4 regions of the Colwellia sp. NW0002-52-1 genome follow, and region 2 is predicted to be linked to each of the others. Evidence: predicted binding sites of a transcription regulator. Region 2 holds the regulator's gene; each other region holds the start of a gene.
What was found. Region 2 encodes LexA, which represses DNA repair genes until DNA is damaged. Its sites were predicted from a motif close to TACTGTATNNNNATACAGTA; they were not measured.
Positions count from the first base shown of each region.

Region 1 (3,221 bases), on a different contig from region 2:
ATTTTAAAGGGTGAGTCACGCTCTGAACAACGCTTTATTATTGAAGCTGAAGTTTATCGTCACGGCAAACTTAAAAGCTCTAACAGCGCAGTAAATGAAGCTGTTTTGCATGCGGGCAAAGTTGCCAACATGATAGAGTTTGAAGTTTACATTGACGGAAGCTTTATGTTTAGTCAGCGCTCTGACGGGCTAATAGTGTCAACACCAACGGGGTCAACAGCTTATTCAATGTCGGCAGGTGGTCCAATCTTAACGCCAAACTTAAATGCCCTCTCGCTTGTTCCAATGTTTCCTCATACATTAACAAGTAGACCAATTGTGGTTGACGGCAACAGCGAAATAAAACTTAAATTAGCCAATGAAAACTATGAAAACTTACAAGTAAGTTGCGATGGTCATGTAATTTTAGCGGTTATGCCGGGTGATGAAGTTATCATCAAGAAGAGTGAATTTACTTTACGTTTAATTCATCCGCTTGATCATAACTACTTTAATGTTTTAAGAAATAAACTAAGTTGGGGCAATAAACTGTATTAATACAATGAAAATAAAATGGAATATTATCCAGCTACTACTCTTTAGTTTTTTGTTTTTTTCATTTTTCGCATCAAGCGAAGATAAAGAAGAAAAAATTGACATCATTTGGGTAACAGAAGCTTGGCAAAACTATACAAATAGAGACGGTACTGGGCTTTATCATGAACTATTTGAAGTTATATTCCATAACTCGCCATATAATATTCAAGTAAAGTATTTACCATGGAAACGAGCACTGCGTGAAATAGAAACAAAGCAAGCAAATATAAGTGGTGCACTACCGAATAATGGAAAATATTTATTTGCAGATGTGCCAATACTAACCGAGCCAATCAGTATATTAAGGCAAAAAACTGAGACTAACTTAACCTTACAGGAAATTAGCAATTTAGTTGGAGTTTGGCCGCAAAGATATGCAGACGAAATTTTATTTCCTTCGATTGTACCGTATATAAACGGCGTTAGTGCAGACTATCGTAAAGACGCTTTACACTTACTCAGAGTGAAAAAAGTTGATTACTACTTAGATATTCGAACAATATTAGAAACACAGCTCGCTTTATGGCCAGAAGCTGAACAACAAAAATATTATATTCAAGATCTAGTAACTTCAAAACTGTATTTAGTGTTTAGTGATGACCCAAAAGGTAAAGCACTTAAACACTACTACGACACAAAAACTAAAGCGCTTTTAGACCAAAACATTCTGCAAAAAATCTATCAAAAATATAAGCTGAACTTTCCATTGTTCGAATAAATTTTCAACAATAGTTAAATTAATTATTGCATAAAAAACAGATACTGTATAAATTAACAGTATCTGTTTTTTTGTAATCTTTTTTATCATTAAAGTTATTAATTTATCCACTCGTCTGTTGGAAAATTAATGCGCTAGGACAAGCTTATGTTATTGCAGCTCAACATTCAAAATTTTGCCATTGTGCGTTCTCTCGACATTGATTGGCATCAAGGCATGACCACCATTACCGGTGAAACCGGTGCAGGTAAATCAATTGCTATCGATGCCTTAGGTTTATGTTTAGGTGATAGAGCTGTAACTAATGTCGTTAGGCCTAATTGCGCAAAAGCCGAATTAGCCGCCACCTTTGATACCACTAAAAACAAACATGCCAAAAATTGGTTGAAAAAACACGATATGTTACTTGATAACGAATGTATTCTTCGTCGTGTTATTTCTGCAGAAGGCCGCTCAAAAGCTTACATCAATGGTAGTCAGGTGCCTCTAGCTCAGCTCAAAGAAATAGGCCAATTATTGATTAACATTCATGGGCAACACGACCATCAGCTAATTGTTAAAGCAAGTGAGCAACGCAACATTCTTGACGCATACGCCGGTCATCAACATTTGTTAGACGAAGTTAAATTCTACTTTCATCAATGGCGTGAACTTAATCAAGAAGCAAAAATATTACAAGAAAGTAAAATTCAACGAGAAGCAAAGCAACAGCTTTTACAATATCAAGTAAATGAATTAGACGAGTTTTCACTGCAAATTGACGAATTTGAAACATTAGAAACAGACTACAAGCGCCAAAGCAATGGTCAGCATATTTTAAGCGAAACCTTAACTGCCGTGCAGCAATTATCTGAGAATGAGCAATTTAATGTTGTTGACAGTTTGCAACACAGCGCTGAACAAATAGCCGCGCTTGGAAATTACGATCCGGCTTTAAAAGCTATTGCAGAGCAACTAAACGAAGCGTTAATACAAGTTGAAGATGCCAGCCAAGAAATTAAACACTACTATGAAAGCCTAGAGCTTGACCCTCAAGCTTATAACTTAATAGAAGAGCGATACTCAACAGCGGTATTACTCGCTAAAAAGCATCAAATTTCGCCGAACGCATTAGCGGCTTTTCATCAGCAACTTTTGCAAGAGCTGCAACTTTTTAGCTCTGATGAAACTCGTTTAACACAAATTAATGATGACATAGAAGCGGCAAAGCAAAAATATCAACATGCGGCACTTACTTTGTCTGATTCAAGAAAAAAAGCCGCCACTAAACTCAGCAAAATGATCACCAAAAGTATGGGCGAACTTAACATGCAACATGGCAAATTTTTCATTGATATTTGCCAAGATAAAAACGAAAGCTTATCCGTTAACGGTAACGACACAGTAAGCTATCTTGCCAGTTTAAATCCGGGGCAAGCGCTTGAGGCCATGAATAAAGTCGCATCGGGCGGTGAGCTATCAAGAATTAGCCTAGCTATGCAAGTTATTTTGGCCGATAAAGTTGTTACGCCTACATTAATATTTGATGAAGTAGATGTTGGCATTAGTGGGCCTACAGCTGCAATGGTAGGTTCAAAACTAAAACAATTAGCCAAAAACACCCAAGTTATTTGTGTAACGCATTTACCACAAGTTGCCAGTAAAGGGCATCAGCAATTATTTGTTGCGAAATTAACCGATGGTGAGCACACCGAAACAACGGTAACGGAACTTTCTAGTGATGGGCGCGTCCAAGAAATTGCACGATTATTAGCGGGTGATAAAATTACCGAAAATAGCTTAGCAAATGCACAAGAATTGCTAGCTGGATAATGTAAAGCTTAGCAAGTGGGTAAAATAAACTAAAAATTATTTTGTATCTATCAGCCTGCTTCGCTATTATCCCCGTTCAAACTATAAAGGATAAATATAATTACCATGTTGTTTC
Region 1 covers NZ_BAAJLU010000004.1:38,996-42,216, reverse strand. Annotated here, with positions in the region: gene nadK (NAD(+) kinase) at 1-537, shown strand, start outside; gene AC27H3_RS05795 (hypothetical protein) at 542-1,294, shown strand; gene recN (DNA repair protein RecN) at 1,442-3,106, shown strand; gene AC27H3_RS05785 (outer membrane protein assembly factor BamE) at 3,212-3,221, shown strand, end outside.
Region 1: a site for LexA is predicted at 1,337-1,356, ahead of recN (DNA repair protein RecN). Genes of this name have one in related genera too.

Region 2 (3,221 bases):
GCAAATGCTGGCACCCACCACGCGTGAATAACATCATCAGAGGTAATAACAAAACGTACTTTTTTGTTAGTAGGAATTACTAAATGGCGATCAACCTCGAGCAGGTAATGTTCACCTTTATCGGCTGAAGTACCATCTTGGTTTTCGTACTGTTCACGTGGTGTAGAAAGTACGGAATAGAATTCGATATCTTGATCGAAGTACTTATAATGCCACTTCCACTGGGAGCCAGTAACTTGAATAGTTAAATCGGCATCATCGTTATTTTCCATATCAATGAGCGTTATAGTGGCAGGAACAGCCATAGCGATTAGTATGACGACAGGGATTGCCGTCCAGAGAATTTCAACTTTTGTGCTTTCATGGAAGGTTGCTGGCTTAAAGCCTTTTGATTTACGGTGAAAAACCATAGACCAAAACATGGCACCAAATACTACAACACCAATAGCAGTACAGATATAGAGCACCAACATATGTAAATCATATACGTCTCTACTGACATCTGTAACGCCTTTGGTTAAGTTCAGCGGCATATCTGCCCAAACCGAACTAGACAACAAGCCCCCTAGCAACAGCATACCTAGGTTACGTCTTTTCACTCGACATCTCCTTCACCCTTTTAAGGCAAAACAACACAGTTTCATCATGAAAGCCGGCTGTTTTGCGCATACATTTATTATTATTTAAGTGACGTATTATTCGACAACGGTCAAGTACGCCCTATTGTTATGTTTGTACGTTTTCTAGACTAGAATTACTTAAAAGTTGATCGGGGTCAATTTAAAATTTCAAATGCATTGAAAATAAAAACTAATAAATACAATAGAGTAATAACCCTAAACTGAATGAAAGGTCCATTTCTAAAAGGTTATGCTGAATGTTTATTTATTGTTCAAGTTGATTTTTTTACACTGAATAATAAATAATCAACACCAAAATAAATCTGTATAAAAAATCTACAACTCACGAGAATTTAAAGTAAAATGTGTATTTTAGTCGTTAACAAAAATAAGATAAAAATGGCGGGGGAAAGATAGATAAAAAAACAGATTAAACCGAATGATTTCAAAAAAAAACGAGTTTAATCTGTATTATATTGCAGGATTTAAAGTTGCTGGATTTAAAATGATGAAAAAATTTAACGTTTTATTACAATTACATCCAATCGGCAGCTCTAATTACACCGACTGCCAACCCTTCAATATTGAACTGCTGCGAACGTAAGTCCACTTTAATAGGTTCAAAGTCTTCATTTTCGGCATGCAAATAAACCACGTTGCCTTCACGTTTAAAGCGCTTAACGGTTACATCGTCTTCAACTCTGGCTACAATAACTTGGCCACTTTGCACATCAGTTGTTTGGTGCACGGCTAATAAATCACCGTCTAATATCCCAATGTCTTTCATGCTTTCGCCATTTACACGCAATAAATAATCTGCAGCAGGATGAAATAAACTACCATCAATTTTATAATGTTGCTCTACATGCTCTTGCGCCAAAATAGGTTCGCCGGCAGCCACACGCCCAATAAGCGGTAAACCATCTTCTTCCATAAATTCTTCTGCAAGGCGAATACCACGCGATGTACCAGGCAACATCTCTATATAACCCTTTTTCGCCAGTGCTTTCAAATGCTCTTCTGCGGCATTGGCTGACTTAAAACCAAAATTAGTCGCAATTTCAGCACGTGTTGGCGGCATACCTGTATCGGCTATTTTCTCTCTGATCAGATCAAATATCTGCTGTTGTCTAGGTGTTAAAGGGCGCATTTTCATTCCTTAAGCGACTGATGGTTAAGCCTGTATTTTTAAACAGTATTACTGTTATTGTATACAGGCCTAGAGTAAACGCAAGATTTTATTGTTATGGTATTAAGCGGTTTTATTATTTTAGCGGCTATAAACACCAATAAAACCAATCCTGCACTTTCATTAAATCAGGCATTAATTGTTCCTAAGGCGCTGAAATAATGTAACATTAATAAATAACCGATAAACATAAAGAAGTGAGTATGCAATCTAAAGTTATTAATTTTAAAGAGAAATTTACTAAATTTTCCGACCATTGGTCTCCTCGTGTAATAGCTGAAATGAATGATTATCAATTTAAACTGGTTAAAGTTGAAGGCGAGTTTGTTTGGCATAACCACCCTGATACTGATGAAGTTTTTATAGTTATTGAAGGTACACTGAGCATCGAATTTCGAGATACCCTTGTAACGTTAGAGGCTGGCGAAATGTACGTAATCCCTCAAGGTGTAGAGCATAAGCCTGTAGCTAATGCTGAATGCAAAATCATGATTATAGAACCTAAAGGAGTTGTAAATACGGGTGAGGCAACGGGTAAGCTCACCGCGCAAAATGATTTATGGATATAAGCTAACCTTCAGTATTAATAACCGGCAATAATATGTTTAGTATCGCTATAAAAATATTGAATCAATTCAAAGGTAGGTTTAGCAAAAAACTCCCTAGTGAAGATTAGCATTTCGCTAAATTGACTCGCTTCAGTTAATATATTGTAGCTATTAATTTTCAGGTAACCATAGACTGTAACTATGATAAAAATTCGCGACCTAGAATACCTAACGGCTATCGGTCACTACAAACACTTTGGTCATGCGGCCGATGCGTGTTTTGTAAGTCAACCAACGCTGAGTGGGCAAATTTTAAAGTTAGAACAGCGCCTTAAGTTAACTTTAATTGAGCGGCAACCGCGTAATGTTATGTTAACGCCAGCGGGTGAAAAACTTGTGCAGCAAGCGCAGCAAGTATTAACTGCGGCAAATAACTTTGAAGAAGCAGCTAAAGCCTTACTTGACCCGCTTTCAGGTGATTTACATATCGGGTTAATTCCTACACTTGCCCCTTATATCCTGCCGCACATTATGCCGGAGTTGAACAGTAATCTAACCAAAATAAATTTCTATTTACATGAAAACAGAACGCAAGATTTACTGCAAGAATTAGAAACGGGCAAGCTTGATGTTTTGATTCTGCCTTGGCTACCCGAAATGGCACGTTTTGAACGCTACGATTTATTTAACGAGCCTCTGGTAATGGCTACATCTGCATCTCATGCAATGGCAGAGCGTTCATTGGTAACCTTTGATGATTTACATAATCAAAAAATTCTCACCTTAGAAGATGGTCATTGTTTAAGAGATCAGGCCATGGGTTATTGTTTTAGTGCCGGTGCGGAAGAAGATCATAGTTTTCGC
Region 2 covers NZ_BAAJLU010000007.1:107,987-111,207, forward strand. Annotated here, with positions in the region: gene coxB (cytochrome c oxidase subunit II) at 1-578, opposite strand, end outside; gene lexA (transcriptional repressor LexA) at 1,156-1,770, opposite strand; gene AC27H3_RS09150 (cupin domain-containing protein) at 2,013-2,378, shown strand; gene oxyR (DNA-binding transcriptional regulator OxyR) at 2,559-3,221, shown strand, end outside.

Region 3 (3,221 bases), on a different contig from region 2:
AGATATTATATTGCGTTTTTGTGTAATGATATTCAGAAAGTAGATTCATTATTGGTAATATAGTGATAGTGATAGTGATAGTGATAGTTTTATATTATCGGGTGTTTCTAACTTATTTATTCAACCCACAGCTAAGCTTATTTACAAAAACCATAAAATCAATAATAAATTTCAACTTTACACGCTAGCTCAGAATATGTAACTTGCTAGTTATAAAAATTTTTATTTATTCAGTTGCTACTCTTTATTCACTCTTTGAGGCATGTACCTATATAAAGTGTGTACATAGGTAAGCTTATGTATGTGTAATAAGCACCCACATTTTCTTAACTCCATATAATAATCACTAAACACTATGCGTAAAAAAAGCCACTTATATAGTGGCTTTTTTCTCTAACGTAACGTAACTTAACTTTTATTTTGCTACGGCAGCAGCCTTCTCATCAGCTTCTGCAGGTTTAGTTTTTGGTAATAATAACTCACGCAAGCGAGTATCAATTTCTTTCGCTACTTCAGGGTTTTCTTTCAGGTATTTGGCTGCGTTTGCTTTACCTTGACCAATTTTGTCACCTTTATAGCTGTACCAAGCACCGGCTTTTTCAACCATTTCGTTTTTAACACCTAAGTCTACTAATTCACCTAAGCTGTTAATACCTTCACCGTATAAAATTTGAAACTCAACTTGCTTAAACGGTGGTGCAATTTTGTTTTTAACTACTTTAACACGTGTTTCGTTACCAACGATTTCGTCACCATTTTTAACAGCACCTATACGGCGAATGTCTAAACGAACCGAAGCATAGAATTTTAATGCATTACCACCTGTTGTTGTTTCAGGGCTACCAAACATAACACCAATTTTCATACGAATTTGGTTAATGAAGATAATCATGGTATTTGACTGTTTCAAATTACCGGTAAGTTTACGCATAGCTTGTGAAAGCATACGAGCTTGCAAGCCCATGTGTGAATCACCCATGTCACCTTCAATCTCAGCTTTTGGTGTTAAAGCAGCTACCGAGTCAACTACGATAATATCAATTGCACCAGAGCGCGTTAACATGTCACAAATTTCAAGCGCTTGCTCACCCGTATCAGGTTGAGACACTAATAACTCGTTAATATTAACACCTAACTTTTCAGCATAGATTGGGTCAAGTGCATGCTCAGCATCAACAAAGGCACAAATTTTTCCATTACGTTGTGCTTCAGCAATAACTTCAAGTGTTAATGTTGTTTTACCACTTGATTCTGGACCGTAAATTTCAACAACACGTCCAAGCGGTAAACCACCAGCACCTAGTGCAATATCTAATCCTAATGAACCCGTTGAAATTGTTTCAACGTCCATGCTGCGATTATCACCTAACTTCATAATTGAACCTTTACCAAATTGACGTTCGATTTGGCCTAAGGCAGCTGATAATGCTTTTTCTTTGTTATCGTTCATTTGTTGCTCCAAAATAATTTAGGTGCTTAATTCGTTTAATTGAGCAAAGTATACTGTATAGTCGTACAGTATCAAGTTTTTTATTGATTTATTTTTTTATCAATAAAAAACTTAATAACCGGTACTTTTATCTTACTGATATAAAATAACTTATTTAACATTAGTAACTTTTGTCAATTTCAGTTTAAAAAGTTACTAATGTATTTTTTACTGTAGTTTACAGTACATGATTTATAATCGTGGAGAGATTTTGTCAATTTATATAAAAGGTGTTTATTTTATTAAACCTTTTATAGCTAATTTTGCTTGGACATTGAGTTTGGTATGAGTAGATTCAAATCAAGCGAGTTTTCTATGTACGACATACAAAAAAACCAAAGCAAAATTGCTTTGGTTTCAGTTTCAGTTTCAGTTTTTTATATCACTAATACTATTATTAACTTACTTGGCTAAGTGCCTTAATAACACCTCTAATTTCGGCTAGGCCTTTTAAGCGACCAATGCACGAGTAACCTGGGTTACCGGGTTTGTTAATGTCATCTAGTATTTGATGTCCATGATCAGGTCTAATAAATATCGGCGCACTATTTTTATTGTCAGCACGTGACTTTTCTTCACTCAATAATGCTGAAATTATTCCCACCATATCAACGTCGCTAGATAAATGCTCAGCTTCATAAAACGAGCGTTGTTCATTTTTGTCTCTACTAACGCCACGCAAATGAGCAAAATGAATACGCGCACCATATTGCTTAGCCATTACAGGAAGATTGTTATCTGGACGACTCCCATAAGTACCGGCACATAAGGTGATTCCGTTTGCAGGACTTGGCAGCTCAGAGAATAAGATATCTAAATCTTCTGATGTACAAATTATGCGAGGTAGGCCTAACATATCTCTTGGTGGATCATCAGGGTGTATGGCTAATTTAACCCCTAACTGCTCCGCTTTTGGTAACACCTGTGATAAAAAAGCGAACAAGTTTTTTCTTAAAATATCTTTTGTAATATCTTTATAGTTCGCCAACATACTTCTAAAATTATCGATGTTGTATGCGTCTGTCATTTTACCTGGCAAACCAGCAATAATATTATTAGTTAACAGTGTTTTTTCATCTTCAGACATAGCCATGTAAACCGCTTTGGCTTGCTCTAACTCTTCAGCTGAGTAATCGGATTCTGCATTTTCTCGTTTTAATATATATAAATCAAAGGCGGCAAACTTTTGTTGATCAAACCTTAGTGCATAACCACCATTGGGCAGTTGAAACTTTAAATCGGTGCGAGTCCAGTCGATAACCGGCATAAAGTTATAGCATATAGTTTTAATACCACATTGAGCTAAGTTTTCCATTGAAGCTATCCAAGCATCAACGTAGCGCTGACTGTTGTCGCGACCTAACTTAATATCTTCATGCACAGGTATACTTTCAACAACAGACCAAATTAGCTCAGATTGCTCATTGTTACCTTGTTCAACTAACGCTTTATGGGCCTGAATTTGATCTAACGGCCATACTTCCCCAGTTGGAATAGCATGCAAAGCGCTAACAATATCTGTAGCACCAGTTTGCCTGACATCATTAATTGACACAGGATCATTAGGACCAAACCATCGCCAAGCTTCACGCATTATTTTATCTCCACATCATTATTCATGATAATTTCTTATTTATTTAAGACACTTAAGTAAGTGTCTAACGCTAATTGTTTAGTTCGCTATAAAGCTAGCTTTCCCGTACATGTTGCACTAAAACTTTATACAGAACTT
Region 3 covers NZ_BAAJLU010000001.1:73,522-76,742, forward strand. Annotated here, with positions in the region: gene recA (recombinase RecA) at 416-1,450, opposite strand; gene uxuA (mannonate dehydratase) at 1,887-3,083, opposite strand.
Region 3: a site for LexA is predicted at 1,502-1,521, ahead of recA (recombinase RecA). Genes of this name have one in related genera too.

Region 4 (3,221 bases), on a different contig from region 2:
GAATGATCATAATTTAATGATTTAAAATTGGCTTTAGCTAAATAACCCTTTTCAACCAAGTAATCTATCGGAGATAGGTAGCCTGAAATTTGCATTGATATTTTATTATTGTAAAAAAAGTTAGCTAAACGAGCATCTTCTTCCGATAGCCCATCCTCAGAGTAGCTTCTTCCCGGCGTTGCTGTTAAGCCAATCAAGTCGGCATGAAATGCCTTATCGTCGATGAAGTCTTGAACAACTTCTTGAAATTTTGGTGCAACAGCTTTGTGGGCCTCATCAAAAATAACTAATGTTACTTTTTCAGCAAGCTTGCTATATAAAAGTTGTAATTGTCTTGAGTCACTTTTTCGCAAACTTAAGAATTTATGTAAGCCAGCAACTACAAAGCCTGAATCAATACCACTCAAACTTTCAGTGGAACTTGAGTAAAATCCATAAAGGGAAGTAGGACGATTACCAAGAGATTGCCATGCTTTTGAAAATTCAGTGTAGGCTTGCGAGCAAAGTTCTTCTCTGTCAGCAAGCCAAAGAACCAAATTATTTTCAGATTGCCTTAAATGTTCGGCAGCTATATTCATTGCGGTGCGTGTTTTACCTGCCCCTGTAGGCAGATGAATTAATACTCGTTTTTTATCCTGTTCAAGCTTGGCAAATACTTGTTTACTAATGCTTTGCTGATAAGGATAAAGGCCATAGTTTGGTTCAATACACGTAATACTTTGTAATTCATTATTTTGTTCTAACTGACTTTCATACAGTGCCGTTAGCCCTAATAAACTAGCAAACTTTTCAGGGTTATCTCTAGCCCAACTAATAACTGCATCATAATGACTAGTGGTAACTTGTTTTGATTTAATTTTAAAATTAGGAAATAACGCTACCAACTGCTCAGCTGATAAACGCTCAATTAATTTATTACGTAACTTTAAGTCAAAAATAAACTCAACTTGTTTAACGTTCGCGACAGCTTTTGCTAATTTATGATTGTTATAATTATAAGAAGCCCTTTCATTAACTTCATTATTATTAACTTCCAAGGATAAAGCGAAATTTATCGATGACTTTGGCAATAAGCTTAGCAATTCATCCTCAGAAAAGTTGGATAAAACTTGTACAAGCATATATATTCCTTCAACAAAAAATTTAGCTCCCTCTAACTCGTTATTAGTTCAAAAGTCTAAAATTTAGCTTGATTCATTATCTTTATGAGAAAAACAGTACAATAAACTATAAATATCTACAAGTCGTTAGTTTAAATTACGAGACTGTATATATTTACAGCCTTTTGACTTTTAATTGCGTTGAACCCTTTCTCTTCTTCTAATTTCACGTTAACATCACCCTTGGACAAACTCTCCAGGAGCAGCAATAGCAATGAAAGCTAAATTTACCGGTCACGACACTTTTCCTTTACGGTATGGATGGTTATATAAAGCAGTTAACCATTTGAATTCCGGTGGTAAATTACAAACAAGTAAAGAAGATGAAACTCAACAAGCAATAATAAAGCTTGGTGTGGGTAAGAATATGGTTAATGCAATTCGTTACTGGGCAGAAGCTAGTAGTCTCCTTTCAATTACACGAGAACAGTCTAACATTAATTATTTTGCATCAGAAAATGGTAATTATTTATTTTCTGATTCAGGTAAAGACCCTTATTTAGAATACTCTGGTTCTATTTGGTTAATACATTTTTGGTTATGCTTTAATCAAAACGAAATGACTGCGTATCGTTATTTTTTTAATTATTCTAATGTACAGCATTTTGAAAAAACTAAACTAGTCGTTGATTGTGCTGAGTCGGCTAGAAGATTAGTGACGAACGAGATCGGCAATGAAAGCACGCTGAAGAAAGATATTGACTGTTTTTTAAATACTTATTGTAAAAAATTTAAAAGCTCTGCTGCTAAGAAGAAATTAAAAATAGATGAAGATCATTTTACATCTCCGTTATCTGAGTTAAATCTTATAAAAGATAATGGTGGTGGCTTTTATGTTAGTGATTTGATTGAGCGTCCTGAATTACCGGTTGAAATATTTATTTATGCATTAATCAAATTTACAAAATCAGAAAATGCAGAGTCAAATACAAACAGTGTAGATTTTGAATCATTACTAACTAAGCCTTATTCTCCGGGTAGAATTTTTAGATTATCTGAAAGTGGTTTGGGTCAAAAATTAGATGAAGCTTATGAGTTTTCGAATGGTGATATCTCCTGGATTGACTCATTAGGCCTTAGGCAAGTAAAAATTGAAACAACTGCTTTAAATTTTCCTGACAACTTTTTAGATCAATATTACGGTAATATTCAAGATGACTAGCCTACCTATTAATATTAATCAACGCTATAAAAGCTCCACAAGAATTGACGGAGAACTAGTTGATTATAAAAGCTTTATTGATGATTTTATCTTACATGGCACTGCTGTAAATGCGCTTGATACCTTAAGCCGTGATTTTGCAGGAAGTGAACAAAGAGCATATACACTTACAGGGCCCTATGGCTCAGGTAAATCAACTGTTGCACTTTATTTAGCTAGTCTCTTATCTTCAAACAAACAAGAACGCGCCTACGCAACTAAAAAACTTGCAAGAGCAAACGGCTTACTTGATGACCTTACTACACGTTTTAATGTTCAAAAAGGTTGGAAAGTCGTTAAGCATGTTTGTGGATTAGAAGCGCCTGCAAATTCAATTTTAATTAGTTTGTATACAGCTTATGACATTGAATTTGACCTAAACGAAGTTAAGATTTTAAATGACGAACAATGTCTTAAAGAAATTAAACTAACCTTAGCTAAAGCGTCTAAAGCTGATGGGGTGTTATTTCTTCTTGATGAAATGGGTAAAGCTTTAGATTTTCAATCTAGAGCTAATAAAGATTTACATTTATTTCAAGCGTTGGCTGATATAGCACAACAAGCTAAAACCTCAGTTGTTTTAATTGGTTTCTTACACCAATCATTTTCAGATTACGCCAAAAACAAAGATGTAAAAGCTCAAAAAGAATGGGCAAAAGTTCAAGGTAGATATCGTGATTTAAATTTTAACCCATCAATTGATGAGTCATTAATTTTAGTTGGTGATTCAATATCCAAAACACCAGAAATAACTAAAGAGCTAAAAGGTAATCATGCAAAATTAGTTAAAAATGTTGCTGTTTCGTTTGAAAAACAGGCACGGAACTATGACGCATTATTAAATACGTTACCATTGGATC
Region 4 covers NZ_BAAJLU010000001.1:445,738-448,958, forward strand. Annotated here, with positions in the region: gene AC27H3_RS01840 (DEAD/DEAH box helicase) at 1-1,121, opposite strand, end outside; gene AC27H3_RS01845 (DUF4007 family protein) at 1,375-2,322, shown strand; gene AC27H3_RS01850 (P-loop NTPase family protein) at 2,315-3,221, shown strand, end outside.
Region 4: a site for LexA is predicted at 1,264-1,283, ahead of AC27H3_RS01845 (DUF4007 family protein). Genes of this name have one in related genera too.